Regions from separate parts of the Flexivirga lutea genome, predicted to be linked through region 1. Evidence: riboswitches for the same ligand, from Rfam matches in the RefSeq annotation. Region 1 holds a riboswitch; the other holds the start of a gene.
What was found. A riboswitch is a leader RNA that binds a small molecule or an ion and turns the genes downstream of it on or off. The one in region 1 is predicted to bind thiamine pyrophosphate.
Positions count from the first base shown of each region.

Region 2: it holds a riboswitch for thiamine pyrophosphate, as region 1 does, so the genes downstream of both, tenA (TenA family protein) here and ACYVBN_RS05645 (ECF transporter S component) in region 1, are expected to answer to the same signal.

Region 1 covers NZ_BAAGZB010000001.1:1,201,369-1,216,586, reverse strand. Annotated here, with positions in the region: gene ACYVBN_RS05675 (helix-turn-helix domain-containing protein) at 1-99, shown strand, start outside; gene ACYVBN_RS05670 (glycerophosphodiester phosphodiesterase) at 117-905, shown strand; gene ACYVBN_RS05665 (DEAD/DEAH box helicase) at 980-2,497, opposite strand; gene ACYVBN_RS05660 (FUSC family protein) at 2,766-3,641, shown strand; gene ACYVBN_RS05655 (aminoglycoside phosphotransferase family protein) at 3,571-4,563, opposite strand; gene dxs (1-deoxy-D-xylulose-5-phosphate synthase) at 4,560-6,434, opposite strand; TPP riboswitch at 6,576-6,679, shown strand; gene ACYVBN_RS05645 (ECF transporter S component) at 6,670-7,299, shown strand; gene ACYVBN_RS05640 (ABC transporter ATP-binding protein) at 7,296-8,720, shown strand; gene ACYVBN_RS05635 (energy-coupling factor transporter transmembrane component T family protein) at 8,717-9,409, shown strand; gene ACYVBN_RS05630 (C39 family peptidase) at 9,430-10,782, opposite strand; gene ACYVBN_RS05625 (aconitate hydratase) at 11,019-13,841, opposite strand; gene ACYVBN_RS05620 (DinB family protein) at 13,982-14,521, opposite strand; gene ACYVBN_RS05615 (DUF4192 domain-containing protein) at 14,894-15,218, shown strand, end outside.
Region 2 covers NZ_BAAGZB010000003.1:326,677-341,894, reverse strand. Annotated here, with positions in the region: gene ACYVBN_RS14365 (YaaA family protein) at 1-56, shown strand, start outside; gene ACYVBN_RS14360 (transporter permease) at 70-1,158, shown strand; gene thiD (bifunctional hydroxymethylpyrimidine kinase/phosphomethylpyrimidine kinase) at 1,149-1,973, opposite strand; gene thiE (thiamine phosphate synthase) at 1,973-2,617, opposite strand; gene thiM (hydroxyethylthiazole kinase) at 2,614-3,393, opposite strand; gene tenA (TenA family protein) at 3,390-4,076, opposite strand; TPP riboswitch at 4,070-4,182, opposite strand; gene ACYVBN_RS14335 (PLP-dependent aminotransferase family protein) at 4,204-5,397, opposite strand; gene ACYVBN_RS14330 (bifunctional RNase H/acid phosphatase) at 5,466-6,599, opposite strand; gene ACYVBN_RS14325 (zinc ribbon domain-containing protein) at 6,604-7,344, opposite strand; gene ACYVBN_RS14320 (Nif3-like dinuclear metal center hexameric protein) at 7,341-8,210, opposite strand; tRNA gene ACYVBN_RS14315 (tRNA-Val) at 8,309-8,381, opposite strand; gene ACYVBN_RS14310 (peroxiredoxin) at 8,441-8,911, opposite strand; gene ACYVBN_RS14305 (DUF3052 domain-containing protein) at 8,908-9,330, opposite strand; gene pucL (factor-independent urate hydroxylase) at 9,444-10,331, opposite strand; gene uraH (hydroxyisourate hydrolase) at 10,338-10,679, opposite strand; gene uraD (2-oxo-4-hydroxy-4-carboxy-5-ureidoimidazoline decarboxylase) at 10,684-11,229, opposite strand; gene ACYVBN_RS14285 (IclR family transcriptional regulator) at 11,295-12,050, opposite strand; gene ACYVBN_RS14280 (DUF6986 family protein) at 12,140-13,384, shown strand; gene ACYVBN_RS14275 (bifunctional allantoicase/(S)-ureidoglycine aminohydrolase) at 13,403-14,224, shown strand; gene aceE (pyruvate dehydrogenase (acetyl-transferring), homodimeric type) at 14,413-15,218, shown strand, end outside.

The sequences.
Region 1 (15,218 bases):
GTGCTGCGCAACATCTACGTGATCGACCGCGGCTACGAGGAGCTCGACACCCGGCTCAACAAGCTGGGTGCCGACATCCAGACATTCCGCGACATCTGACTCCGGCACGGGCAACCGTGACGCGGACCGCATTCTTCGATCATCCCGGCGTCATCGCGATGGCGCACCGCGGTTTCACCGACCACCCGGCCGCGCCGGAGAACTCGTTGCCGGCGTTCGGGGCGGCCATCGATCTCGGCTTCCGGTATGTCGAGACCGACGTGCACGCGACCGCGGACGGGCAGTTGATCGCTTTCCACGACGATCGGCTCGACCGGGTGACCGACCGCACCGGCGTCGTGGCGAAGCTGCCGTGGAGCTACGTGCGGCAGGCCAGGATCGCCGGCGCGGCGGAGATACCGACGCTCGACGCGGTGCTCGAATCGTGGCCGCACCTGCGGGTCAACATCGACTGCAAGGCACCCGGTGCTGTCGAACCGCTCGTGGCGGTCATCGAGCGACACCGGGCACATGACCGGGTCTGCATCGCCTCGTTCTCGGACACCCGCCGCCGCGCTGTGTTACGGCGCCTCTCCCGACCAGTGGCCACCTCCGGCGGCCAGTCGGTCATCGGTCGATTCGTGATCGGTGGACGCTCGCCGCAGTGGGCGCGTGTCCCCTTCGGACAGAACGCTCTTCGCGGTGTCGACTGCCTGCAGGTGCCGGTCTCGGCCAGCCGGGTGCGGGTCGTCAGTGCTGCAACACTGCGTCGGGCACATCGCGCCGGCGTCCAGGTCCACGTCTGGACGATCGACGAGGCGGTGCAGATGCACGCACTGCTCGACCTCGGCGTCGACGGCATCATGACCGACCGTGCCGACATACTGCGGCAGGTCCTCATCGACCGTGGCGAGTGGGTCGGCTGACTGGTTCCCGATTCGTTCACCGGCGACCCAACCAGCGACCGTTGCCGGTTACTCGCGCCGGTTACTCGCGCAGGTCAGCGGCGGCCGGAGCTGAACCCTGCCGCCGAGTGACCGCCACTGGAGCGACCGCCACCGGCGGACCGCCGGCCAGTGGCTCCGCGACCGGCCGACGACCGGCCGCCCGCCACCCGGCCGGCACTCGAACCACCGTTGGACCGGCGGCTGCTGCCGGAGCCGCCACTGGCCGACTGCGCGGAACTCGGTGCTGCGGAACCATTTACGGTGCGGCGGCTCTTGTTCCGGTTGCGCCCGGAACGCTGCCCGCTGCCGGTCTTGCGCGCGCCGGACGGCGATGCTGTGCCCTGCTTGCTCTTCGGCTGCTGCTGGGCCGCGGCAGGTGCGACATACCCGCCGTCGACCAGCACGCGGTCGCCGGGTGCCAGGTCGCGCAGCACCGGGTGATCGGTGTCGGCCACCTTGGTGGTGGTCGGCGTGATGCCGGCCGCCTTCGTCAGGTCGCGCACGTCCTTGCGCTGATCGTCGGTCATCAGCGTGATGACGGTGCCTTCCGCGCCGGCACGGGCGGTGCGCCCCGAGCGGTGCAGATAGGCCTTGTGCTCGGCGGGCGGGTCGGCGTGTATGACGAGCGCCACGTCGTCCACGTGGATGCCGCGGGCCGCCACGTCGGTCGCGACCAGCGTGCTCGCCGCACCGGAGTGGAAGGCGGCGAGGTTGCGGGTCCGCGCGTTCTGCCCGAGGTTGCCGTGCAGGTCGACGGACGGCACGCCGCGTTTGTTCAACTGGCGGGCCAGCGCCTTGGCGCCATACTTCGTGCGGGTGAAGATCACGGTGCGGCCGGGCGCCGCGGCCAGGTCCGCCAGGACCGGCACGCGAAGCTCGCGGTTGGCGACGTGCAGCACATGGTGACTCATCTTGGCGACCGGTGACTGCGCTGAATCCGCCTCGTGTGTCACGGGATTGCGCAGGAATTCGCGCACCAGGACGTCGATGGCCTTGTCGAGCGTCGCTGAGAAGAGCAGCCGCTGGCCGTTCTTCGGCGTCTGCTTCAACAACCGGCGCACTCCCGGCAGGAATCCCAGGTCGGCCATGTGGTCGGCCTCGTCCAGCACGGTGATCTCGACGGCGGCCAGTGAGCAGTGCCCCTGGCTGATCAGGTCCTCGAGCCGGCCCGGGCAGGCGATCACAATGTCCACGCCGGAACGCAATCCGCGCACCTGGGGGTTCTGGCCGACGCCACCGATGACCGTGAGCGTCCGGATCCCGGCGGTGTCCGCCAGCGGTTGCAGTGAGTCTTGGATCTGCGCCACGAGCTCACGCGTCGGCGCGAGGATGAGCGCTCGGGGCCGCCCGGCGGCGCGCTGGGTCCGGCTCTGCTGCAGACGGGCGACCAGCGGCAGGGCGAAGGCGTAGGTCTTGCCGCTGCCGGTGCGGCCACGGCCGAGGACGTCGCGTCCGGCGAGTGAGTCCGGCAGCGTCGCCGCCTGGATCGGGGTGGGCGTCGAAATGTCCTGTGCGGCAAGGACGTCGACGAGGCGCGAGGGCACGCCGAGGGCAGTGAACGATGAGGTCACGAAACTTCAATCTTGTCGGTTGCCTCGCCTGGCCAGCCGATTCCTGTGGTCAGGGGCTGCGCATGGAGCGTGCTCGACATGCGGATCAACTCGTGGCGAGAGCCGTGACGAGCAGATGGCACAAGGCTACCGGTCCGGGACCGGAATCGACGAATCGACAGGGCGTTCGGCGCCTGCACGGCACCGGCCAGCGTGCGCCCCCATGTGAGCAGCGCGACAGTCAGGATGGGGCGAACGCCTCAGAACCATCGATATCCTTGTCATGCCGATGAGTGACGCTGCGACCGGTCCCCTGCGCACCGCGTTCACCTTCGGTCCGCACGCCGGCGCACATCGTGTCGCGGCCCGGACCGGCATCTCGGTCTTCGTGCCGCTGGGCGTGCTGGTGCTGATCGATCACAGGGCGGCAGTCGTCGCCGTCGCCGGCCAGTTGGTGTCGTCGGCGTTCCGTTGGCACCCACCGGGATCCATCTTCCTGGTCTCCGGCATCACGGTCTGCGCATCCATCCCGGGCAAGGCCCACCTGGTCCCGGTCGCGGCTGCGGTGACGATGCTCAGCGCCGGATTCGCCATGCTGGTGGGCCGGATCGGTGCACTGCGCGAGCCCGCGCACCGGCCACGTGCAGTGGTCCCGTCCGCAGACCTGGGCGCGACACTGCGCGACCCGCTCCAACGCGGCACCGTCGCGCGGCTGTTGGCCGGCATCCTGCTCGCCGGGACCGTCGCGACCAGCTTCGGCGGCCCCCACCCGTCCTGGGCGATGGTCGCGGTCGTCGCGACCTTGACCGGCCCGCGGCGTCATACGCAGGTCATCCGGGGCGTGCATCGGGTCGTCGGCACCCTGGTCGGAGTGTTCGTGGCGTGGCCACTGCTCGAGACGCATCCCACGCCGATCGTGATGGTCGTGCTGATCATGGTGCTGCAGATGGCGGCTGAGCTGCTGGTCGGTCGCAACTACGCCGTCGCGCTGCTTGCCATCACGCCCCTGGCACTGCTGATGGGCCAGTTGTCGGCACCGCGGCCGATCGGCACGGTGCTCACCGATCGGGCGGTGGAGACCGCGCTCGGTGCGCTCATCGCGCTGGCCTTGCTGATCCCTCGGCGCCGGCGGTCGCCAGGATCCGCCGGACGACGGGATCGATGATCTGCGGCTCCCACTGGGCGCGTTCGGCCGCCGTCCCACGGTCGAGTGCCCGCTCCATCGCGCGAACCCGCGCGAGTTGCGCGATGAGCATCGCGTCGGGCATGACCGCCCGCAGCCGGCTGCTCGGCACCAGGTCCGCCCAGGCCGACAGGTAGGCCCGCACCCACCGTGCATCGCGTTCGGGGTCGGGCGGCATACCGAAGTGGCGTGTCGGACCGGCGAGCGCGATCAGTAGTGAACACAGCGGGTTTCCGACATACGCGTCACCCCAGTCGAAGAACCGGGAATCGTGGATCGCAGCCGCGGACCCCTCCGCGCAGAACACGTTGCCGGCGTGCAGGTCGTTGTGCTGGATGGTGTCCGGCAACTCGGACGCGGCCAATCGCTTCGCCGCCGCACGCAACGGAGCCGCGGCCGCTGGCCATGCGGCGCCACGCCCCGCGATCCAGTGCGCCACCAGGTCCTGCGGATCCCAGCGCGGCACTCCGGCGGCGACGAGGTCGTCGACCACCTCCATGGACGCACGCTGCAGCCGGGCATACCGCCGCAGCACACCGGACCACAGTCCGACGATCGTCTCGGCGTCGGCGACCTCGCGCAGCTGCGGTCCCTGGTCGGGCATCAACAGCCAACCGCGGTCCTCGTGCGATGCCCACACCTCCGGCAGCCGGTCGGGCGCGACCCGGGTGAGCAGTCGATGGATCGACGGCTCCGGCGACGTGCTCGGTGAACATGCCTTGAACCACGCCCGCCCCGCCGAGGTGTCCACCACGAGCTGGGTCGACCAGGCGCGGACCCGCGGCTGCCGGGGAGTCACCGGAACTCGCGTCAGGCCACGGCGTTCGAGGGACTCGTCGATCCAGCGGGTGGCTTCCTGCCGCCACCCATCGGTCTGCCAGAGCTGCGACGTCGAAGCGCTCACGCGTGCGACGACAGTCGCGCGATCAGCCGCGTGCCGATGACGTCCGGGGTGAGGCCGATCGCCTCCAGCACCTGACCGCGCGAGGCGTGCTCGAGATATTCCTTCGGTATGCCGAAGGTGTGCACCCGGGTCGCGACGTCGGCCTCGGCGAGCGCGTGCGCTGTCGCGACGCCGATCCCCGAGGTGACCAGGTTGTCCTCGACGACGACGACGTGGCGCACCGTGCGCGCCATACGCACGACGTCGTCGGACACCGGCAGGACCCAACGCGGGTCGACGACGAGTGTCGAATGTCCTTGCGCTTCAAGTTTTTCGGCGACTTGCAAGGCCGTGGGACACATTGAGCCGACACCGACGATCAAGACTTCCGGATCGGTCGCGTCGTGCAGCACGTCGAGAGAGCCGTCGGCGCGCACCGCCGCCAGCGGCTCGGCCACGTCGCCCTTCGGGAAACGGATCACGGTGGGCGCGTCGTCGACCACGACCGCCTCGCGCAGCTGGGCCTTGACCTGCTCGCCGTCGCGCGGCGCGGCCAGCCGCAGACCGGGCACGATGGAGCAGATCGACATGTCCCACATGCCGTTGTGCGAGGCACCGTCGGAACCGGTGACGCCGGCGCGGTCGAGCACGAAGGTGACCCCGGCGTGGTGCAGACCGGCGTCCATCAGCATCTGGTCGAAGGCGCGATTGAGGAATGTCGCGTAGACGGCGACGACGGGGTGCATGCCGCCGTACGCCAGGCCGGACGCCATGGTGACGGCGTGCTGCTCGGCGATGCCGACGTCGATGACCCGCTGCGGGTAGGCCTCGGCGAATTTGTCGAGCCCGACCGGGATCATCATGGCGGCGGTGATGGCGACCAGATCGGGCCGCTCGGCACCCAGCCGCACCATCTCGTCGCTGAACTCGTCGGTCCAGATCCGTCCGGCGACCTCGAACGGCAGGCCGGTCTCCGGGTTGATCTTGCCGATGCCGTGCATGTGGTCGGCCTGGTCGTCGAGCGCGGGCTGGTAACCACGACCCTTCTCGGTGATCACGTGCACGATGCACGGAGCACCGAAGGCGCGCGCGCGGCGCAGCGCCTGCTCGACCGCGGCCTCGTCGTGGCCGTCGACCGGTCCGACATACTTGATGCCGAGGTCCTCGAACATGCCCTGCTGCGGGTAGACGATGTCCTTGATGCCGCGCTTGACGCCGTGCAGGGTTTCGTAGACCAGGTCGCCGACCACCGGCGTGCCCTTGAGCGTCGTCTTGCCCCAGCCGAGCATCCGCTCGTAGTTGCGCGTCGTGCGCAGCGCGGCGAGGTGGTCGGCCAGTCCCCCGATGGTCGGGGCGTAACTGCGCTCGTTGTCATTGACCACGATCACCAGCGGCAGGTCGCGCTCGACCGCGATGTTGTTGATCGCCTCCCACGACATACCGCCGGTGAGTGCGCCGTCACCGATCACCGCGACGGTATGACGGTGTGGCTCGCCGCCGAGCACACGGGCCTTGGCGATGCCCTCGGCCCAGGACAGCGAGGACGAGGCGTGCGAGCTCTCGACGATGTCGTGCTCGGACTCCGCGCGCGAGGGGTAACCGGACAGGCCGCCCTGCTTCTTCAGCTGGGAGAAGTCGTGCCGGCCGGTGAGCAGCTTGTGCACGTAGGACTGGTGCCCGGTGTCGAACACGATGGCGTCCGAGGGCGACTCGAAGACACGGTGCAACGCGATGGTCAGCTCCACCACCCCCAGGTTGGGTCCCAGGTGCCCGCCGGTGCGGGACACCGAGTCGACCAGGAACTCGCGGATCTCCGCCGCCAGCTCGTCCAGGCGTTCGGCCGGGATCCGCCGCAGGTCCTCGGGTGACGAGATCGTGTCGAGCAGTCCCACGTCGTACGCGCCTTTCCTGGTCGGGTGTGCGTCGGTCGAGTCTACGCGTCGGTGGACGCTCTCCCTGTCAGGACGCCCGGGCCACGGGCCGGTTGCATCCGGTCGCCCGCAGCACGCAGACGCTGGTACCTTGGAGGACACACCTACCGACAGGGGAGCGCTTCGGCGCTGAGAGTGCGGCTCGCCCGCAGACCCTTGAACCTGCTCCGGTTAGCACCGGCGAAGGGAGTCACACATGGCAACTGTCAGCGCGCCCGAGCACCGGGCGTCCACCACCTCACTGCTGGCCTACCGCACCATCGACCTGGTCACGGTGGCCACCCTGGGCGTCGCCTCCGGCGTCGTCTTCTGGGCCTGGTCCCAGGCATGGAACGGCATCAGCACGCTCGCCCTCTTCACCGCTCCCCCGGTCCTCGGCCTGCTGAGCGGGCCATGGTTGATCGCCGGCGTGCTCGGCGGACTGGTGGTGCGCAAGCCCGGCGCGGCCATGGCAGCGGAGTTGATCGGTGCCGCCGTCGAGATGCTGATCGGCAACCAATGGGGCACCAGCACGCTGATCTCCGGCCTGCTGCAGGGGCTCGGCGTCGAGGTCGTGCTCGCCTTGGTGCTCTACAAGCGTTTCGGTGTCGTGGTGGCCGCACTCGGCGGCGCGATGGCCGGCGCACTGGAGATCTTCTACGAGTGGCACGCCTACTACTCGGCGTGGACCTGGAACTACAAGCTGGCCTATCTGGGCTGCACCATGCTGTCCGGTGCGGTCCTGGCCGGTGTGCTCGGCTGGTTGCTGGTGCGTGCGCTGGCCGCGACCGGTGTGCTGGACGCGTTCGGCGCCGGTCGTGAGCACCACGCCCGGAACGCGGTGTGACCGGCGCACACGCCACTCTGCGCGGCTTCGGCTGGCGCCCACTGGGACGTCGTGACGAGGTCGTCAGCGACCTCGACCTGACGTTCGCCCCGGGCCAGATCGTGCTGCTCGCCGGGGGCAGCGGCGCAGGCAAGTCGACGGTGCTGCGTGCCTTGGCCGGTCTGCTCGGCGACGCGGTGCCGGGCCAACGCAGCGGCACGGTCGAGATCGATGCACCGACCGGGCTGCTGTTGCAGAACCCCGCGGACTCGCTGGTGGCCGCCACCATCGGCCGCGAGGTCGCCTTCGGGCCGGAGAACCTCGGACTGGGCCGGGACGAGATCTGGCGTCGGGTGCACGAGGGACTCGACCGGGTCGGGCTGCGGTATGACGCGGACCGATCGACCTCGGCGCTGTCCGGCGGCGAACTGCAACGTCTCGCCCTCGCCGGCGTCCTCGCGGTACGACCCGGACTGCTGCTGCTGGACGAGCCGACGTCGATGCTCGACGACGAATCGGCCGCACGGGTCCGGCACTGCGTGCTGGATGCCGCACGCGCGAGCGGCGCCACGACGGTGATCGTCGAGCACCGCATCGGCCCGTGGTTGCCGCACTGCGACCGGGTCGTCGTCCTCGAACACGGCACGGTGATCGCGGACACCACTCCCGCGGTCTTCGTGTCCGAGCACCGGGACCGGATGCTCGATGCCGGGGTGTGGATGCCGGACGCGCCCGACCCGGAGCCCGTCCCAGTGGACCGAGCGCGGGTCGCGCCCGCGGCGCCCGGGCCGGAGCTGCGCGCCGACGCACTCCGGGTCGACCTCACCACGCGGTCGTTGCAGGGCCGCAGCACCCACCGCGCGCTCGACGGTGCCACGACGACGCTGCGAGCCGGCCGGCTGTCCGCCCTCGTCGGGCCGTCGGGAGCCGGCAAGTCGACCCTGCTGGCGGCGTTCGCCGGGCTGCTGCAACCCACGGCGGGCGGGGTGCTGGGCGCCGCACCTGCCTTCGCCCGGCGGCGTTCGGCCGACATCGCGGCCGCTGTCGGCTTCGTCCCGCAGAACCCCGAGCACGGCTTCCTGCGCACGACCGTGCGCGACGAAGTCGCGTGCACCGCAACGCGCCTCGGCCGAACGGTCGAGGTGGACGAACTGCTGACGTTGATGCGGTTGGACCATCTCGCCGGAGCGAACCCGTACCAACTGTCCGGTGGTGAGCAACGCCGACTGGCCGTGCTGGCCGCCCTCGCACACCGCCCGGGCGTCGTGCTGCTCGACGAACCCACTGTCGGGCAGGACCGGCACACCTGGGCGGCTGTGGTCGGCTGGATGCAGGCGGCCAGGGACGCCGGTGCCACCGTCGGCGTCGCGACGCACGACGTGGCGCTGATGCACCGGTCGGACGGCGTCATACAACTCAAGAGCGGGCAGGCGGTCGGATGAAGACCGTCATGTCACGCACCAACCCGCTCGCGCTGCTGGCCTTCGGGTTCTCCGCCGTGCTCGGTTCGTTCCTGGTCGATCGGGTGTCGGCCGCCGTGATCGTCGTCGCCGTGTATGCCGTGCTGGCGGCCCTCGTCGTGCCGAGCTGGCGCCCGTTGCGGTGGCGGCTGCTCGCCGTCGGATTCGCCGCGATCTCGCTGTGGTGGTCCTCGTGGCTGCTCGGCGGCCACGATCCGTCCCTGGCCACCGTCGCGGCGGGCCGCATCCTGGTGCTGGCCCTGCCCGGCGCGATCGTCGCGGCATTCATCGACCCGATGCGCTTCGGTGACGCGCTGGCCCAGAACCTGCGGCTGCCGGCGCGATTCGTCGGGGCGTTCGCCGCCTCCCTCACCCGCTTCGACCGGCTCGGCGAGACCTTCGAGCAGCTGCAGCGCACCCGCCGGATCCGCGGTTTCGGGCCGACCCGCAGCCCCCTCTCGCGGGCCGCGAGCACCGCGCCCCTGACCTTCGGGCTGCTCGTCTCGGCGATGCGCGGCGCGACCCAGCTCTCGCTCGCCATGGATGCGCGCGGCTTCGCGACCGCGCAGCGACGCACGTGGGCGCAGCCGTCACCGTGGCACCGACGCGACACCGTCGTCGTCGTGGTGGCGGTGCTGGTGACGATCGTCCTCCCGATCGCGCTGGGGTGAGCGCGACCGGGAGCTGACGGTCACCAGTTGGCCTCGCGCGGCGCACGCGGCAGCTTCAGGTGCGCCGGGTGGTTGATGTAGACGGTGCCGCCGCTGTGCGGGACCCAGACGTTCTCGAACTGCTCGCGCTGGTAGGTGACCCGCACTTCCTTGTTGTCCGCGATCAGGTGCGATGCCGGGTCGTTCATCACCGGGTCGCCGTCGGCGGTGAAGCCGACCAGCACCATCAGGTGGCCGTTGGTGGAGTAGCCGGCACCGTCCAGATCCGCACTCTTGAACGACACCGAGGTGATCACCGGCATCCCCGCGGCGATGAACGGCTCGGCCTCGGCGAGGTTGCGCAGCCGGGTGACGAAGCCCTCGAGCCCGTAGCGCGAGGTGTATGCCGTGTTGAACGGCCAGTTGCCGCAGCCCTCGTAGACGTAGTCGTAGGTGTTGCGTGCCGCGAAGTCGACCTGCGGGTCGGCGTATGACGGATCGACCCACGACAGATCGGCCGTGCTGGGCCCGCGCTTCCAGTACGCGAGCACCATCGACGACGATGTCGGTGAGCACCAGGCCTCTCCCCCGTTGTCCCACTGCGGGTACTGCCCGATGTGCTTCTCCTGGGAGAAGGTCGGCACGTCCAAAATGTGCTCCCGGCCCAGCGTGAACGTGCTGACCGGCACGGTCGCGTCGTCCGGCAGGGCGGACGAGACCGCGCCGAGGAAGCGCACCGTCGGGGTCAGCGACGTGCCGTGCGGACGCAGCAACTGCACCCGCAACTGGATGTCCTGCAGGGTGTGGGCGCCATACATGTGCAGTGTGTCGGTCCAGACGGTCCCGTAGTCGGTGCCCTGCCCATCGACCGACTGACGGTTGATGGCACCGCCCTGCGCCGGGTCGTTGCTGCACCAGCGGCCCATCACGAACCAGTCGGTCAGCGTGCCGTCCTCGGCATGTCCGCGGACGTTGACCTCGATCCAGGTGCCGTTCGGGGTGTCGGCGTTCCAGGAGCTGATCAGCTCGGTCAGCCCGAAGCCGTTGGTGCGCCACGGTGAGGTCCACGTGCTGACGTCATACAGCGTGCTGGGTGCGCCGGTGACCGTCGGGTCGGCGAAGGCGCGCGTGCCGGACGGGCGGGCGATCCGCAGGCCGTGCTGGTCGAAGTGCACGCCGGCACCCTTGCCGTGGGCCCAAGCCCGCGCACCGGTGAACCGGTGATAGCGGATGTGGCGCTCACTCCCAGCTGCGGCGGTGACACGCGACGCCGCCGACGCGACCGGCGCGCCGAACAACAACGCGCCGCCGGCCGCCATACCACCCAGCACCGCCTGGCGGCGGGTCGGCGACGGCAGATGCACCGTGGGGAGCAGCGCGGAACGATCGGACATGATCAGACTCCTTGAAGACCGTACGGGGGACGATCCCCTCAGTCTTGCGTAAAGGACGTCCACCGACGGAAGATCCGCGCAAAATATTTTCGCGGGCGGCAGCCCACGACCACTCGGGCGGGATCAGCCGACGGCCGCGAGACGACGACCACGAAGGCGGCCGGGCCCGAACGAACGTGTTCGACGGACCTGGCCGCCTTCGTACGAGGAGTCGGAGCAATCGGACTCTGCGGGGCTCAGTCCACCAGGGACCGCAGGACGTACTGCAGGATGCCGCCGTTGCGGTAGTAGTCCGCCTCACCGGGTGTGTCGATGCGGACCACCGCGTCGAACTCCACCGTCGAACCGTCCTCCGTGGCCGCGCTCACGTGGACCGTCGGGGGGATGTCCTTGCCCTCGTTGAGGGCGGTGACCCCGGTGATGTCGAAGGTCTCGGTGCCGGACAGCCCCAGCGACTCGATGGTCTCGCCCTCCGGGTACTGCAGCGGCAGCACACCCATGCCGATCAGGTTGGACCGGTGGATCCGCTCGAACGACTCGGCGATGACCGCCCGCACCCCGAGCAGCACGGTGCCCTTGGCCGCCCAGTCGCGCGAGCTGCCGGTGCCGTACTCCTTGCCGGCGAGCACGACCAGCGGGATGCCGGCCTTCGCGTAGTTCTGCGCGGCGTCGAAGATCGTCGTCTGCTCGCCGTCGTTGGTGAAGTCGCGGGTGAAGCCGCCCTCGACGTCGTCCAGCAGCTGATTGCGCAGCCGGATGTTGGCGAAGGTGCCCCGGACCATGACCTCGTGGTTGCCGCGCCGCGAACCGTAGGAGTTGAAGTCCTTGCGCTCGATGCCGTGCTCGCGCAGGTACTTGCCCGCGGGGCTGTCACCCTTGATCGACCCGGCCGGGCTGATGTGGTCGGTGGTCACCGAGTCGCCCAGCTTGGCCAGCACGCGGGCACCGTGAATGTCCTCGACGGGCTCTGGGGTCTTCGCCATACCCTCGAAGTACGGGGGCTTACGGACGTATGTCGACTCGGCATCCCACTCGAAGATGTCGCCCTCGGGCGTCGGGAGCGACTGCCAGCGCTCGTCACCGGCGAAGACATCGGCGTAGTCCTTGCGGAACATCTCGGTGGAGATGGACTGCGCCATGACCTGCTCGACCTCCGCCGGAGCCGGCCAGATGTCCTTGAGGAAGACCTCGTTGCCCTCGGCGTCCTGGCCCAGGGAGTCCTTCTCGAAGTCGAAGTCCATCGTCCCGGCCAGCGCGTAGGCAATGACCAGCGGCGGCGACGCGAGGTAGTTCATCTTCACGTCCGGGCTGATCCGGCCCTCGAAGTTGCGGTTGCCGGACAGCACCGCGGTGACGGCCAGGTCGTTGTCCTGGATCGCCTGCGAGATCGCCTCGTCCAGCGGGCCGGAGTTGCCGATGCAGGTGGTGCAGCCGTAGCCGACCAGGTAGAACCCGAGCTTCTCCAGGTAGGGCCACAGGCCGGCGTTCTCGTAGTAGTCGGTGACGACCTGGGAGCCGGGAGCGACCGAGGTCTTGACCCACGGCTTGGCGGTCAGGCCCTTGTCGACGGCGTTCTTGGCCAGCAGCGCGGCGGCGAGCATCACCGAGGGGTTCGAGGTGTTGGTGCAGCTGGTGATGGACGCGATCGCCACGATGCCGTGATCCAGCTCGAAGCTGCGGCCGTCCGCGAGGGTCACCGGGACCTTGCGGGTCGGGCGGTCGGCGCCCGCGCCCTCGTCGGCCGGCCGATCGCCACCGTTCTGCCCCTCGGTGGTGCCCTCCGGGCTCGGGTCGCTGGCCGGGAAGCTCGACGCGGTGCCGGCGTCGCCCTCGTGGTGCGACACGTAGGTCGGCAGCACCTTGCGGAACGACTCCTTGGAGACGGACAGCTCGATGCGGTCCTGCGGCCGCTTCGGGCCGGCGATCGACGGCACGACCGTCGACAGGTCCAGCTCGAGCCGCTCGGAGAAGCGCGGTTCGACGCTCGGGTCGTGCCAGAGACCCTGCTCCTTGGCGTAGGCCTCGACGAGCGCGACCTGCTCGTCCGTGCGACCGGTGAGGCGCAGGTAGTCCAGCGTCACGTCGTCGACCGGGAAGATCGCACAGGTCGAGCCGAACTCGGGGCTCATGTTGCCGATGGTGGCGCGGTTGGCCAGCGGCACGGACGCGACGCCTTCGCCGTAAAACTCCACGAACTTGCCGACCACACCGTGCTCACGCAGCATCTGGGTGATCGTCAGCACGACGTCGGTGGCGGTGGCACCCGAGGGGATCTCACCGGTGAGCTTGAAACCGACGACGCGCGGGATGAGCATCGACACCGGCTGGCCGAGCATCGCCGCCTCGGCCTCGATGCCGCCGACACCCCAGCCGAGCACGCCCAGGCCGTTGACCATGGTGGTGTGGCTGTCGGTGCCGACGCAGCTGTCGGGGTAGGCCTGCACGACACCGTCGGCGGACTCACGCGCCATGACGCCGCGGGCGAGGTGCTCGATGTTGACCTGATGCACGATGCCGGTGCCCGGGGGCACGACCTTGAAGTCGTCGAAGGCCGTCTGGCCCCAGCGCAGGAACTGGTAGCGCTCCTTGTTGCGGCCGTACTCGATCTCGACATTCTTCTCGAAGGCGTCAGCGCGGCCGAACACGTCGATGATCACCGAGTGGTCGATCACCATCTCGGCAGGTGCCAGCGGGTTGATCTTCTTGGCGTCACCGCCGAGGTCGCGGACGGCCTCGCGCATCGTGGCCAGGTCGACCACGCACGGCACTCCGGTGAAGTCCTGCATGATGACCCGGGCCGGCGTGAACTGGATCTCCGTGCTGGGGTTGGCGTTCTCGTCCCACTGCCCCACCGCGTTGATGTGGTCGGCGGTGATGTTGGCGCCGTCCTCGGTGCGCAGCAGGCACTCGAGCAGCACCTTCAGGCTGAACGGCAGGTTGGTGCTGCCCTCGACCTTGTCCAGGCGGTAGATCTCGTACGACTTCTCGCCCACGGCGAGCGTGTCCCTCGCCCCGAAGCTGTTGGTGCTCACATCGACTCCTTCGTCTCTGGCACTCATGGACGGCTTTATCTTGATGTCAAGATAAGTTAATCACAGCGTGCGTCGCGGCATCAGCGAAGGTCTGCCTAACTGTCGCCGGCCGGCGAGCACGCCCCGATCCTCTCACCGCCGGCGGCCGTATGGCGGGGCCGACCGCGTCAGCGTGCGGGCGACCACTGCGGGTCGCGCCCGGTGCGTGCGATGACGCGCGCCAGCCGCGTGGCGTCCGGGGCGGCGTCGACGGGCGGGCCGAACGGGGCGCCCCCGAAGACCTCGAAGAAGGCGTAGACGCGGTCGAGTTGACTGTCCACCGGCTCCATGGCCTGGCCCGTTGCACGTGCCAGGTCCCACCCGTGGACGGTCAGCTCCTCGGCTGCGACCACGGCATTGTCGGCCGCATCCATCTCCACCCCGCCCGCGGAAACCCTGCCCTGCCAGGCGGACTCGCGCTGCCACGCCGCAGCAAGGTCGGCCAGCGCCTCGGGGATCGCCGTCCGCCAGTCGTCGACGAGCGCCCCCGGCGGGTTCGGCGCCGTCTTCGTCGCATTGGCGGTGAAGACGTTGCTGAACTGGTGGATGTGCGTCAACAGGTCGGCCACCGTCCACTCGGTGCACGGTGTGGGCTGCCCCAGTTGGTCGTCACGCACCGCGCAGACCAGGTCGCTCATCAGCGTGGTGCCGTGACCCAGATCGAACATCGCATCGCCCCTTCGCCGTGGCCGAATCGCCCGTCGCCGGCCGCAGGACCACGCTACTGCGCAGCAGCGCCGGACGGCTCGATGATCGCCACGCACTCGACGTGGTGGGTCATCGGGAACACACCGGCGACGTTACGCAGGATTGTGGATCTTTGCGGGCGGCTGCGGCCAACGCCCGAAAATGGCCGCTGACCTGCAACGATGCCGACTTCAGAGGTTGCTGGCGTCAGGGGCCGGTTGCGGGCCGTTGCGACTCAAAGCGCGCCCAAACCGCGCCCTGCTGTCAGCGGGCTCCGACGATCGCAAACGCGCGCAAGGACAGGTCCGTACGCGACTCCCGGCCGCGCGTCGCGGCCAGCACACCTGACCAGCATGAAGCTGTCCATACACTCCCCCGACGAGCTGGTCGCGGCCATCCCACACCTACTCGGATTCCAGCCCGAAGAGTCGATCGTGTTCCTCCCATTGCGATCCGACCTCCCCGTCGCCCGCGTCGACATCCCCACCACCGCCCGCGACCGCGACGGCGTCTGGCAATCCATCAGCGACGCCTTCCGTCGCTATGCCCAGCCCGACTCAAACGTCGCCATCGTCTGTCTCAGCGCCGACCGGGAGCAGGCCCACGTCGTCGGCCAGGACTTCGCCGCCCGACTCGGGATCATCGGCATCGGTACGCCGATCCTGCTGTGGGCCGACG
Region 2 (15,218 bases), on a different contig from region 1:
TGCACGAGCCGCGGCGCCCCGGAACGCCGTGGGAGCTCGCCGTGAGTGCCGCATGACACGGAGCGCGGCGTGACCGACTTCGCCGGTCAACTGGTCGACCGCGTCGGCCCGGTCCTTGCCTTCCTCGTCTGCATTACCGTCGTCGCCGAGATCTCCGACCACGCGGGCGTTTTCGATGTCGCCGGACACTGGGCAGCGCGGATGGCGAAGGGGCGCACGCTCGGTCTGTGGCTGATCGTGGTGGCGCTGTCCTGTGTGGCGACGACGGTCCTCAGCCTGGACACCACCGCGGTGCTGCTCACCCCGGTCGTCATCACCACGGCCCGTCAGGCGCAACTGCCGCCCTTGCCCTTCGCCTTCACCACGGTGTGGCTGGCGAACACCGCGTCGCTGCTGCTACCGGTGTCCAACCTCAGCAACCTGCTGGCGTTGCACGAATTCGACTACTGGGGCGGTTTCTCGGCATACGTGCGGGTGGCCTGGGCACCCGCACTGGTGGCGATGGCGTCGACGGTGGCGGTGATCGCGCTGCTGCATCACCGCCGGTTGCGCGGCCGGTACACCGTGCCCCAGATGCCGCGGCCGCACGACGTGGTGCTGCTGCGGGTGTGCGCTGCCGTCTGTGTGGCGCTGGGACCGCTGTTCGTCACGGGTGTCACGCCCGCCATACCTGCTGCAGCCGGGGCGCTGGTCCTGCTGGTGACGTTGGCGGTGCGTGAACGTGCGGCGCTGCGCAACGTCGCGGTCCCGTGGCTGATGGTCGTCGCGGTGACCGTGCTCTTCGCGCTGGTGGATTTCCTGCGCACGCACGGCCTCGACACGGTGCTGGCCCGCGTCATGGGCACGGGTGAGTCCACGGTGGATCTGTTGCGCGTGTCCGGTCTCGGTGCCGTCGGCGCCAACCTGATCAACAACCTGCCCGCCTACCTGGCCGCCGAGTCCGCCGCGAGCGGTTCGGCCCACCGGCTGATGGCGTTGTTGGTCGGTGTCAACGCCGGACCCATCGTCACCGTCTGGGGTTCCCTGGCCACGCTGCTCTGGCTCGGTCGCTGCCGACGCGCCGGACTGTCGATCCCGTTGCGGCACTTCACCATCGAGTCCTCACTGGTGGCTGTGGTCACCGTGGTGGCAGCCACCGTGGCGCTCGGTCAGGTCTGATCGGGGGCGACCGGCCAGGCGTCCCAGAAGTGGTGCACCGGCCCGTGACCGCTGCCGATCGACAGGGTGTCCGCTGCGCGCAGCGCACCGGTCAGATAGGTTTTGGCATCCCGGACCGCGTCGGCCCACGAGTCACGCTGCGGCCGCAGCGCCGCGATCGCCGACGACAGCGTGCAGCCGGTCCCGTGCGTGTTGCGGGTGTCCACGCGCGGGGTGTCGAACTCGGTCATCCGGCCGTCGACCAGCAACAGGTCCGTGCTCTCCGGGCCGTCGAGATGACCGCCCTTGAGCAGCACCCCGGAGGTCAGCTGCGCCAGTGCCCTCAACTGCCGGTCCATCTCGCACACGCTCGTGGCTTCCGCGACACCGAGCAGATCGGCCGCCTCCGGGAGGTTGGGTGTGATCAGGTCGGCGAGCGGCACCAGCTCGTCCCGCAACGCCGCGACGGCATCGGCGGGCAGTAGCCGGTGACCGCTCGTGGCGACCATCACCGGGTCGAGCACGACCGGCCCGGGCCGGCGCGCGCGGAGCACGTCGGCGACCGCCTCGGTGACCTCGGCCGTGCCCAGCATGCCGATCTTGACCGCGTCGACCCGCACATCGTCCAGCAGGTTGGTCAGTTGCCCCGCGACCGTGCGCCCGTCGAGCTGGTGGATCGCAGCGACGCCGCGGGTGTTCTGGGTGACCACCGCCGTCACCACCACGGTGCCGAAGGCGCCGAGCGCGGAGAACGTCTTCAGGTCGGCACTGATCCCGGCCCCGCCGCTGGGGTCGGTGCCGGCGATGGTCAGCACTGTCGGGATGTATGACGTCATCAAATCTGCCCTGCTGCCAACATGTTTCGCGCCGCGCCGGCCGGGTCGGGCGCGGCGCAGAGGGCCGACACGACCGCGACCCCGGCGGCACCGGCGTCCTGCAACGGCGCGACGTGTTGCTGCGTGATGCCGCCGATCGCCACGGCCGGCCACGGACAGCCGGCCAGCGCTTCGCGGACGCCGTCGATCCCGAGTGGCGCGGCGGCTCTCGGCTTGGTCGGCGTGGCGAAGACCGGGCCCACACCCAGGTGGTCGACCGTGCCGGCGGGCCACTCGCCGACCGCGTCGATCTCCGCCCGGCAGGAGACCGAGTGCCCGATCACGAGTCCCGGACCGGCGATGCGGCGCGCGTCCACCGGGTGCAGGTCGGACTGGCCGAGGTGCACCCCGTCGGCACCGACAGCGAGCGCGACGTCGAGCCGGTCGTCGACGATGAACGGCACGCCGGCGTCTGCGGTCACCTGCCGCAATTGCCTTGCTGTGTCCAGCAGTTCACGGGTCGTGGCGTCGTGGTCGCGCAGCTGCACGAGCGTCACCCCGCCCACGAGCGCCTGTCGCACGGTCTCCACGACACCGCGCTCACCACAGAGCGCACGGTCGGTCACCAGGTAGAGCCGCAACCATCCGGCATCGAAGGACCTCACGACCTGAGCCTTGCCAGCTGATCCGGATCGATGCCGTGCAGGGCGTCCAGCAGCTCCACGGCGAACGAGCCGGGGCCGCTCGATCGCTCGACCGCCAGCTCGGCGGCGATCGTCCAGACGGCCGTGGCCGCGAACGCGGCGTCGGCCGGTGGAGCGCACGCGGCGAAGGCCGCGGTGATCGCGCCGAGTGCACAGCCCACGCCGGTCACCTTGGTCATCATCGGCGTGCCGTTGGAGACGGTGCGCACGGTGTCGCCCACGATGTGGTCGACCGGGCCGCTGACCGCGACCGCTCCCCCGGTCCTGGACCGTAGGGCGTGCGCCGACTCCAGGGCCGCGTCGGTGCCGGCGGTGCTGTCGACGCCTCGTCCGCCGCCGTCCGCGCCGGCCAGGCTCATCACCTCCGAGGCATTGCCGCGGATGACGCACGGCCGCAGCGGCACCAGCTCCGCGGCGACCCGGTCCCGCAACGGCAGGCCGCCCACGGCGACCGGATCGAGCACCCACGGGGTGCCCGCCTGTCCGGCGGCCTGCGCGGTGGCGACCATGGTCTCCGCCGCCGCCGGCGACATGGTGCCGACATTGATCAGCAGCGCGTCGGCGACACCGGCGAAAACCGTTGCCTCCTCGAGGTTGTCGACCATCGCGGGCGCGGCGCCGAGCGCCAGGAGCGTATTGGCGGTGAAGCCGGTCACCACCGAGTTGGTGATGCACTGGACCAAGGGTGCGGTGCGGCGCAGTTCGGCCAGCAGATCGGCCACGTCGTGATGGTTCACCAGGGCCACCGCTCCTCGCGGACCGCCGCGTCCCAGAACATCCACTCGTAGCGGGTCGCGGTCTCGACGTGTGGCGCCATGCCGGCGAGCATGCCGTCGCTGCACGAGACGGTGGTCCGGTCGACGATCGCCAGCATCTCGGCGACGCTGCGCGCGAAGTCAGGGGCGGCATACGACTCGATCCACCGCGCATAGACCGGGTCGGATGACCCGCGCACCGCCAGCGCCGCACCGACCTGCTGATAGATCCAGTAGCAGGGCAACACGGCAGCGAGCCCCTCGTGGAACGGCCGCTGCGCGCAGGTCGCCAGCAGATAGCTGGTGTATGCCGTGGTGGTGGGCGACGTGGGCGTGGTGTGCAGCAACCGAGGGTCCAGGCCGGCCTGCTCGAGCAGGGCCGGGTGCAGCCCGAGCTCGGTGGCGACGGCGGAGCCGGCGTGCGCGGCGAGGGTCCCGGCGGCCTCGGACGGCGCCTTGGCGGCGAGCAGCGCGAGGGCCCTGGCGTATTCGCGCAGATAGAGCGTGTCCTGCACGATGAAGTAGCCGAAGGCGTCTCGGGGCAGGGTGCCCGCTGCGAGACCGCTCAGGAAGTCGTGGGCGAGCACCCGTTTGAGGCCGTCCTCCATCGGTGTTCCGAGCACCGGCCACCAGGTGTATGACGATGTGGTTTCCACTGCGGACATCGCAGATCCCTTCCTCCGCCGGCATTGTCCGGCTCAGGTCGTAGCGGTCGGCGACGCGTCAGTCGCCCTCTCAGCCCGGTCGTTCCGAGCTCCCGCGGGTTGTCCAGCCCACCGTAGCGGGCGCGGATCAGGACAGCGCGGCCAGCCCGCCGGTGAGGTCCCGGACCAGGTCATCGGCGTCCTCCAGGCCGACCGACAGCCGCAGCACACCGTCGGTGATGCCGATCGCCGCGCGCGCCTCGGCACCCATCCGGCGGTGGGTGGTGGTCGCCGGGTGGGTGATCAGTGATTTGGAGTCGCCCAGATTGTTCGAGATATCAATGATGCCAAGCGAATTCATCAATGCGAATGCCTCCGCCTTGCCCCCGTCGAGCTCGAACGTCACGACCGTGCCGCCACCGCTCATCTGCCGTTGCGCGAGTGCGAACTGCGCATGTGAGTCCAGGAACGGATACCAGACGTGCCGGATCGCCGGATGCTGCTGTAGAGCGCCCGCGACCTGCAACGCCGTCCGCGCCTGCGCCTCGACGCGCAGCCGCATCGTCTCCAGACCCTTGAGCAGCACCCAGGCGTTGAACGCCGACATCGACGGGCCCGTGTGTCGCAGCAGGTTCTCGACCGGGCCGTGGATGTAGTCCTCGCTGCCCAGGATCGCGCCGCCGAGCACCCGACCCTGGCCGTCGATGTGCTTGGTGGCCGAATAGACCACGACATCCGCGCCGTGCTCCAGCGGGCGGGAGAAGACCGGAGTGCCGAAGACGTTGTCGACCACGACCTGCGCCCCGGCGGCGTGCGCGTGCTCGGTCACGAACTCGATGTCGACGAGCTCCTGCATCGGGTTGCTCGGAGTCTCGAAGAAGACCGCGGTGGTCGGTGCGGCGAGCGCCGCCCGCCACTGCTCGTTGTCCGGACCGTCGACGAAGACCGTCTGCACGCCCCAGCGCGGCAGGATCTCGTTCAGGATCACGAAGCACGAGCCGAACAACCCACGGGCCGCCACGACCCGGTCACCGGCACCGAGCAGAGCCGCCAGGGCGGTGAAGACCGCACCCATGCCCGACCCGGTGGCGTAGCAGGCCTGCGCGCCCTCCAGCTGCCGCAGCCGCTCCTCGAACACGGCGACCGTCGGATTTCCGTACCGGCTGTAGACGAACCGGTCGGCCGCGCCGGTGAAGGCCGCTTCGGCGTCCTCCGCCGTCCGGTAGACGAACCCGGACGTCAGATAGAGCGCCTCGGACGTCTCCTCGAAACCGCTGCGGGACAGTCCGCCCCGCACGGCAACGGTGTCCGGGGACCAGTCATGGGATGGCGACGACGTCATGAAAAGCACCTTCCCACACGACGTCGCGCGCCATACGTCGCGTCCGCACTACGACCGCGGGATCCGGACTACCTCAGGTGGTGGGTGTCGTTGGTGTAGGCGACGCTCGCACTGCCGTCGGCATACACGTCGATCTCGGTCAACGACGCGGGGTCGGCGGCCAACAGCCAGGCGTGCCCGAAGCTGAGTCCCAGCAAGGAGCGCAGCACCACCAGGATCGGCATCCGGTGTGTCGCCACGACGACGGTGCCACCGTGCTCCAGCGCACGCTCACGCGCGGCGTTGATGCGCTCGGTCAGCTCCAGATGGGTCTCCCCGCCGTCGACGCGGAAATCCTCCTCGACGCGCATCCTGGCCGGGTCGCCGGGATAGCGTTCGCCGATCTCCGCATAGCTCAGACCGTCCCAGGCGCCGAATGCCTGCTCGTCCCAGTCCTCGTCGACCACCGGCGTGACGCCCAGGGCACGCGCCGCGGCCGCCCCGGTCTGGCGCGCTCGCGCCAGTGAGGAGGTCAGCACGGTCACCGGGCCGCTGACCAGCTCGGCCAGCGCCGCACCGGCCTTCTCGACCTGCTCCAGACCGGTCGCATTGAGCGACGGGTCCGCTCCCCCGCGCCCGTCGAGCCGGCCACCGACGGTGAAGTCGGTGACGCCATGCCGCAGCAGGATCAGCCGGGTGGCAACCGTCCGGGAGGGCAGCGACGGCCGGGACTCCTCGGTCGAGGTGTCCGCCGGCTCAACCGGGCCGTCCGGCTCCTCGCGCCACAGATCGCGTTCGACGGTCCGGCCGTCCATCCCGTCGTTGGACAGCTTGTCGGCCGCCTTGTTCTGCGCACGCGGGATCCAGGTCCACTCCACCGACCCCCCGGCGGCCCGGATCCGGCGCAACACCTCCTGCGCCTCGGCGGCCAACCGCCGCATGTCCTCGTGCTTGATCTTCCACCGGCCGGCCATCTGCTCGATGACCAGCCGGGAGTCCATCCGGACGACGATGTCGGCGCCCTCGTCGATCGCCTCGGCGGCCCGCAGGCCGGCGATCAGGCCCTGGTACTCGGCGACGTTGTTGCTCGCCTTGCCCAGCGGCGCAGCGCGTTCGGCGAGCAGTGACCGGTCTCGCGCATCGCGCACCAGAGCGCCGTAGCCGGCGACACCGGGGTTGCCGCGAGAGCCACCGTCGGCTTCGACGATGAGAGAACGCCCCATCTGTCTACAGGCCCGACTCGGCCGTGCGGATCAGGATCCGGCGGCACTCCTCGCACCGCACCACCTCGTCCTCGGCGGCCGCGCGGATGCGCGCCAGATCCGCCTGGCCGAGCTCCAGGCCGCAACCGCTGCAGCGCTTCTGCTGCAACGCCGCGGCTGCGACACCACCCATCTGGTCACGCAGCTTGTCGTAGAGCGCGAGCAGGTCGGCACCCACACCCGGCGCCACGTTGGCACGGTCGCGCTCGACCGTCTCGCGCTCGGCGACGATCTCGGCGAGGGCCTTGTCCTTGGCGGACTGCAACTCCTCGACACGCTGCTGTGCCTCCTGCTGGGCCGCCTCCTTGGCCGTCAGGTCGGACTGCAGGCTCTCGGCGCGCTCCATCACCTCCAACTCCACGTCCTCCAGCTCGGACTGCCGGCGCGCGAGCGTCTCCAACTCGTGCTGCAGGTTCTGCAGTTCCTTGGCCGTGCCCGTGCCGCTCTCCAGGCGCCGGCGATCCCGCTCCGCCCGGTCGCGGACCAGTTGCACGTCGGCGTCGGCCTTGCTGACGGCGCGGGCGTTGTCCTGCAACGCCGTGCGCGCGAGCACGACCTCCTCGGCGAGGGTGCCGGCCCGGGCGGTGGCCTCGTCCAGCTGCGTCTGCACCGGCAACGTGCGTTCGCGGTGGCCCAACTGGTCGAGGCGGGTGTCGAGCTTCTGCAGGTCCAGCAGTCGCCACTGGCGGGTGAGATCAGCCTTCACAGGGCGTCATGCTCCTTCGGTCGGTCGGTCGGTTCCCCGTGCCCGGTCGGCACGACGAAGTCCCAGGGATCGGTGCGCAGGCGCGACACCGTGGTCTGCACGTCATACTCCTGCGCGACCAGCGCGGTGCGCAGCCGGTCGGCCGCCCCGGTCAGCCACAGGGATTCGGTGGCCCAGTGCCCGGCATCGATCAGGTATGGCGCACCGCCGCGCGCCTCTTCGCGTGCCTCCAGCGCCGGATGGTGCCGCAGGTCCGCGGTGACGTAGACGTCGGCACCGCTGCGCCGGACGGCGTCGAAACGGTCGTCGCCGGCGCCGCCCTGCACGGCGACTCGCCGCACGCTCGCCTCCGGATCCCCGCTGACCCGCAACCCCGCGGGTGCGGCCGGCAGTGCGTCGGCCAGCGCACGGCAGAAGGCACCCAACGTGGTGGGCGACGGCAGGTCCCCGACCCGGCCGATCGGTTGCCCGTCCTCCTCGTCCAACGGGTCGGTGGCCGACAAGCCGCACGCGGTGGCGAGCGCGTCATTGACGCCCGGGTCGGCCACGTCGGCGTTGGTGTGCGCGCAGTAGAGGGCGACGTCGGCGACCACCAGGGTCGTGATGGCGGCCCCCTTGGCGGTGGTCGTCGCCACGGAGTGCACGCCGCGCAGCAGCAGCGGGTGGTGGGTGACCAGCAGGTCGGCTCCCAGCTTGCGCGCCTCGGTGATCACCGACAGTGTCGGGTCCACGGCGAAGTGGATCCGGCTGACGGTCTGCTGCAGGTCGCCGGTGACCAGCCCGACGCGGTCCCATCCGGCGGCGGTCTGCGGCGGGTAGAACCCGTCGAGCGCCCGGACCGCGTCCGCGAGGGTGGGACTTGTCACGTGACGCCTCTCTGGTCGATGCAGCTGTGCACTTGGTCCGTGGTGCCAGGTTGTGTCAGACCGCCGACCGAGGGCCGGCGAAAAAACACCATGACGAGTGGGCCCGGCCGGGCTCGAACCGACGACAGCCGCGGTGTAAACGCGGTGCTCTACCAACTGAGCTACAGGCCCTCGCGCGTTGCGTGCGTCCGCGGCAGGCCGCGGCGACGGCCATTCTGCCAGCCGGACCCTCAGAGCGCGGCCAGCGCCTCCCGGTAACCGGCGAAGTCGCGGGCCTCGCCCGGGCCGTTGAGCTGCGTCCAGCGCACGACTCCCGTGGTGTCGACCAGGAAGGTGCCACGGATCGCCATACCGGCGTCGGCGTTGAAGACGTCGTATGCCGTCGCCACCGCTCCGTGCGGCCAGAAGTCGGACAGCAGGTCGAAGTCGTAGCGCTCGGCGTCGGCCCAGGCGCGCAGCGTGAACATCGGGTCGCACGAGATCGCGGCGACGTCGGCGGCACCTGCCGCGGTGAATCCGTCGAAGTCGTCGCGGATCCCGCAGAGTTCACCGGTGCACACCCTGGACCAGGCGAACGGGTAGAAGACCAGGAGCACGGGCCGTTCGGCGACCCGTTCCCGCAGCGACCACGACTCCCCGTGCTGGTTCTGCATGGTGAAGTCGGGGGCCGTGGCGCCGACGGCGGGAGGGCTGGAGGTCATCGCTGCTTGGCCACTCCGCCCTGCACCAGTTTGGTCGCGATCCACTCGCTGCCGGCGCGAGTCGAGGTGCCGGCGTTGAGGCCGGCGGTCTGCGCGGCCTCGGCGATGTCGCTGGCGTCGACGTGGTCGGGGTGGCCCGCCCCGGGCACGAGCAGGACGACGAAACCCTTGTCGGCCAGGTTGGTCAGCGCATCGACGCAGTCGTCGATCAGATCGCCGTCACCGTCGCGCCACCACAGGAGTACGGCGTCCACGACACCGTCGTAGTCCTCGTCCTCCAGGCCGGAACCGATGAGCTCCTCGATCTGTGCGCGCACGGCGTCGTCGACGTCGTCGTCCCAACCGAGTTCTTGTACCACCTGGTCTTTTTCGAAGCCGAGTTTCTCGGCCAGTGCGGATTTCTGGGCCCCAATTGCCATGGCCGTAGTTCACTAGGAACTGCGCCGGTTTGCAACCGGGCGCCCCTGATCGAGAGTGGATCGTGCTGTTCCACCGCTCGGTCGGACGCCCGGTCGCTCCGTGCAGAACCCGCCTACCAGGCCTGGCCGGGGTCGTATGCCGAGGACCTGTCGACGTCCTCGCTGCGCTTGATCGTGGCTTCGATCAGGCCGTAGGGCCGGTCGGCCGCGTAGTGCACCTCGCAGTTGTTCTCGACGCCGAACGGGCTCAGGTCGACCACGAAGTGGTGCTTGTTCGGGCAGCTGAAGCGCACCTCCTCCACGCTCGGCACGGCGTCCAGCACGGCGGTGCCCATCTCCCACAGCGTGTGTTGCAAGGCATAGCTGTATGCCGCCGCGAAGCTGCCGGTGATCGCGTCCAGCACCGAATCGAACGCCTTGCCCCAATCGACGTCGGTCCCGTCGTGCACCCACTGGGCCGTGACCGCGGTCGCCATGATCCGGTCGTCGGTGGGCTGCAGTGTCGTGTACTTGTCCTGGTAGAAGCCGTGGAACTCCGAGTCGGTGGTCTTCAGGACCGTCAGCTCCTTCAGACCGCTGACGACGCTCGTCCCCTCGGCGGTGCGGGTGACCGTGACGGTGCGCACATAGTCGCCGTTCTTGACGAAGGCGTGCGGGTTGTCGTGGGATCGCTGCCACGGCACCGCCTCGACGTTGATCCGGACGCCCGCGACCTGTGGCACCTCGATGAAGTGGTCGGCGAGCGCGACGGCGAACGACTCGGGCTCGCGGACCGCGTCGCCGGCTTCCTTGGCGAACGAGTTGACGGTGTTCTTGCACGCGTCGGTGGTGAGCACCTTGGCCTGGTCGCCACGGATGTGCGCGTCCTCGAAGTCGCCCGTCAGGGAGACCGAGACGTTGTAGTCGACCAGGTCATGCGGTGCCTGCGGGTCGTCGCGGAAGACGCGGACGACGTGCACCTCGGCCTTGCCGTACTGGTTGTGCCCGAGCACATAGGACATTGCGGATCAGCTCCCTCTGTAGGTGGAGTACGCGAACGGACTCAGTAGCAGCGGCACGTGGTAGTGCCGCTCTTCGTCGACGACGAAGGTGATCGCCACCTCGGGATAGAAGGCCCGGACCCCGGCAGCCTCGAAGAAACTGCCGGTGGCGAAGACGATGCGGTAGGTGCCGTGCGGCATACCGTCGGGCATCAGCCCGGCGATCCGGCCGTCATCGTCGGTGGTGCCGGATCCGACGGGCGTCCCATCGGATCCGGCACCGGTCTGTGCGAACACCGCGACCCGGATGCCGGCGGCCGGCGTTCCGTGAACGGCGTCGAGAACATGGGTGGACAGGCTGCAGCTCATCGAACTACCTTCCATCGTCCGGGGCCTGGGGGTCGAAGGTCCCCTCCAGGCGTAGCCGGGTGATCTGCCGCAACTGCTCGCGCACCTCGGCGCGCTCGGCGTCGTCGTCGTTGCCGAGCCGGCGCTGCAGTTCCGCCAGGATCTCGCGCGGGCTGCGGCCGGCGGCGCGGATCAGGAAGACCCGGTCGAAACGCTGCTCGTAGTCCCTGTTCCCCTGCAGGATCTGCGCAGCCACCTCCTCGTCCGCGGACTGCATGGCGGACTGCTCCGAGCGGGACAGTTGCGCGGCCGCGTCCTCGCCGCGCATACGCTCGCCGATGCGCGGGTGCCCGGCCAACGCCGCGGCGAGGTCGGTCTCGGTGAGGTCGTCGAAGATCCGGTCGGACGTGGTCAGCAGCGCGGCGGTGTCGTCATACGGGCGGCGCTCGACGAGCGCGCGGGCCCACGCCGGGCTCGCGCACAGGGGCAGCAGCATGCGGACGGCGTCCGCGGCCGGAGCCTCGGCGAACTCCGTCAGCGCATTTCGCTGAATGGAACTTTGATTCCGCATAAAGGAATGGTGGGCAATGAAGTGTCCGCTGTCAAGGGCTGACGGCCGGTTCTGCGCGGATCGGGTCAGCCGGCCAGCTGACGGGCCAGTTCGCTGGACACGTCCTGCAGCACCGGTATGGCGCGCTGCTGCAACTCCTCGGTCATCCGGGCCGCCGGACCGGAGATCGACAGCGCCAGCCGGGTGACCGCGCCGATCACCGGGATGGCCAGGCAGACGACACCGTCCTCCATCTCACCGTTCTCGTGCGCCACGCCCTCCTTCCGGACCAGCGCCAGTTGATCGATGAACTCGTCGGGATCGGTGATGGTGGCGGCGGTCACCGCCGGCATGCCGACCCGGTCGAGGATCCCGCGCACCTCGTCGTCGTCCAGCTGCGCCAGCAGGGCCTTGCCGGCGGCGCGACAGTGCGGGTGCACGTGCTGGCCGAGCTGGGTGAACATCCGCATCGCCCGCGGCGAGGGCGCCTGCCCGACATACACCAGCATGTCGCCGTCCAGGGCCGCGAGATTGACGCTCTCCCCCAGCCGGTGCACGACATCGGCGAGGGTGGAACTGCTGCGCGAGCCGAAGGCCTCCAGGGCGGAGTTGCCCAGCGGGATCAGCCGGGAGCCGAGCGCGTAGCGCCGGTCCGGCAGCTGCCGCAGATAATTGCGGTCGACCAGCGTGCGCACGATGCGGTGGATCGTCGGCATCGGCAGTCCGGAGGCAGCGCTCATCTCCACCAGCGCCATCTCGCCGCCGGCCCGATCGATGAGTTCGAGTATGTCGAGCGCACGCCCGACGGACTGCACACCACCGGGCTTGGCCTGCTGGGTCATGACGGACTCCTCCACTTGCTGACATTCGACAACATGGAATTTACACTCCATGATACGAAATACGGGAACTCGGACCGAGAGGAGCCACCGTGCCCGACTTCCGCACCGTACTCACCGATCGACTCGACGTCGCGCTGGCCGATGCCGACACCGCGCTGGGCACCGACTACCCGGGCGCGCCCACCGGCCGCTTCCCGGTGCACACGGTCTATCTGCCCGCCGACCGCTGCACCGCCGCCGACGTGCGGCAGTTCGCCGCGACGGCACTCGACCTGCTGACGACCTTCGCCCCGGACCCGGACGAATTGGCCCGTGCCACAGGCGAACCCGTCGCCGATGTCGCGGCCGTGCACGAGCGGCTGCTGGCCAAGCTCGAACGCGACCCGATCGAGGATCTGCGCGCCGACTTCGAGGACGGATACGGCATCCGCCCCGACGACATCGAGGACGAGCACCTGGCCGGCGTGCTGCACGCTTTCACCGACCTGGCCGCGCAGGACCGACTGCCGGCCTGGCACGGCGTGCGGTTCAAGTCCTTCGAGGCGCCGACCCGCGCGCGCGGCATCCGCACCCTGGTCGACTACCTGGGCGGTATGGCGCAGGCCGGCCTGCTGGACGGCAACGTGCTGACGCTGCCCAAGGTGACCAGCGTCGCCCAGGTGGCAGCGATGGACACCGCGTGTGCCGCGCTGGAGCAGGAGCTCGGACTGCCCTCGGGCAGCGTCACTTTCGAGGTCCAGGTGGAGACGCCGCAGGCGATCCTGGCAGCGGACGGCACGGCCGCGGTCGCACGCATGGTGCATGCGGCGCCCGGCCGGGTCAGCTCCCTGGTCTACGGCACGTTCGACTACAGCGCGGGCCTCGGCATCGCCGCGGCGTACCAGGCACTGGACCACCCGGCCGCCGACCACGCCAAGGCGGTCATGCAGGTCGCCGCCGCGCAGACCGGCACCCGGATCTGCGACGGCTCGACCAACGTCGTCGCCTTCGGGGACCGCGAGTCGGCACACGGCACGTGGCGGCTGCACACCGGCCTGGTTACCCGGTCGCTGGTGCGCGGCATCTACCAGGGCTGGGACATGCATCCGGGCCACCTGATCTCCCGTTACCTGGCCAACTACCTCTTCTTCCGGCGCGCGCTGCCCAGCGCCGCGGCACGGCTGGCGGCATACGTGCAGCAGACCGCAGGCGGCGATGTGATGGACGAACCCGCCACCGCCAAGATGCTGGCCGACGCCCTGCTACGCGGCGTCCACTGCGGCGCCGTGGGAGCCGACGAAGTCGAATCCGCTTGTGGGCTCACCGTTCCCGAGCTCACCGAACTCACCCGCTGAATGTCAGGAGTCCCACCGATGACCACCCGCTACTACACCCCGCGCGGCGGGCTGCCGGCGCAGACCGAGCTGACCACCGACCGCTCGGTCTTCACCGAGGCGTATGCCGTGCTGCCGCGCCGCACGATGAGCGACATCACCACGAGCCGCCTGCCGTTCTGGGACGAGACCCGCCTGTGGGTGCTGGCCCGGCCGTTGACGGGCTTCAGCGAGACCTTCTCGCAGTACATCGTGGAGGTCGGCCCGGGCGGCGGCAGCGACCGGCCGGAGACCGATCCCGCCGCCGAGAGCGTGCTGTTCGTGGTCGACGGAGAGTTGCGACTCCACCTCGCCGGAGCCGACCACGCCCTGCGCGCAGGCAGTTACGTCTTCCTCTCCCCCGCCGAGCAGTGGACCCTGCACAACGACTCGTCGGCGACCGCCACCTTCCACTGGATCCGCAAGCGGTATGCCGCCGTCGACGGCATCGACGCACCGGAGTCGTTCGTGACACACGAGGACGATGTCGAGATCGGCATGATGCCCGACACCGACGACACCTGGGGCACGCAACGGTTCGCCGACCCCGATGATGTCGGACACGACATGCACGTCAACATCGTCACCTTCGAGCCGGGCGGCGCGATCCCGTTCCCCGAGACGCACGTCATGGAGCACGGTCTCTACGTGCTGGAGGGGAAGGCGGTCTACCTGCTCAACAAGGACTGGGTGGAGGTGCAGGAGGGCGACTTCATGTGGCTACGCGCCTTCTGCCCCCAGGCCTGTTACGCCGGCGGGCCCGGGCGGTTCCGCTACCTGCTCTACAAAGACGTTCATCGGCATGCCCCGTTGAGTCTGTGACGTCGACTCGTCGCGACGCTTCGTCGCCTTCCCTGAGACGGACGTCACACCCCCGAAAGCTACTGACCAGTAGCCGAGACCCGCGTCAGGAGTCCGCCCGCCGCAGGTAGAAAATGGATTCATCCGGACACCCCCGAGAACGACATCGCAGTCGCGAAAACCGCGACGGCTCATGAGAGGAGCCACTCATGGCGCGCGAGGACGCAGGACCGATCCTCAACGGCATACCCAGCCAGCTGCCTGACATCGACCCCGAGGAGACCCAGGAGTGGATGGACTCCCTCGACGGGCTCATCGACGAGGTCGGCCAGAGCCGTGCTCGCTACATCATGCTCAAGCTGCTCGAGCGCTCCCGCGAGCGCCGTATCGGTGTGCCGTCGCTGACGGCGACCGACTACATCAACACCATCAGCCCGGAGGCCGAGCCGTGGTTCCCCGGTGACGAGGAGGTCGAGCGCCGCTACCGCGCCTGGATGCGGTGGAACGCCGCGATGATGGTGCACCGGGCGCAGCGACCCGGCGTCGGTGTCGGCGGACACATCTCCACCTACGCGTCCGCCGCGACGCTCTACGAGGTCGGTTTCAACCACTTCTTCCGCGGCAAGTCGCACCCCGGCGGCGGTGACCAGGTCTTCTTCCAGGGCCACGCCTCGCCGGGCATGTACGCCCGCGCCTTCCTCGAGGGCCGGTTGTCCGAGGACCAGCTCGACGGTTTCCGCCAAGAGCACTCGCACATCGTGCAGGGTCAGCGGCTCGGGCTGCCGTCCTACCCGCACCCGCGGAACATGCCCGACTTCTGGGAGTTCCCGACGGTGTCGATGGGCATCGGCCCGATGAACGCGATCTACCAGGCGCAGTTCAACAAATACCTGCACGGCCGCGGGCTGAAGGACACCAGCCAGCAGCACGTATGGGCCTTCCTGGGCGACGGTGAGATGGATGAGCCGGAGTCGCGCGGCCTTTTGCAGTTGGCGGCCAACGAGGAGCTGGACAA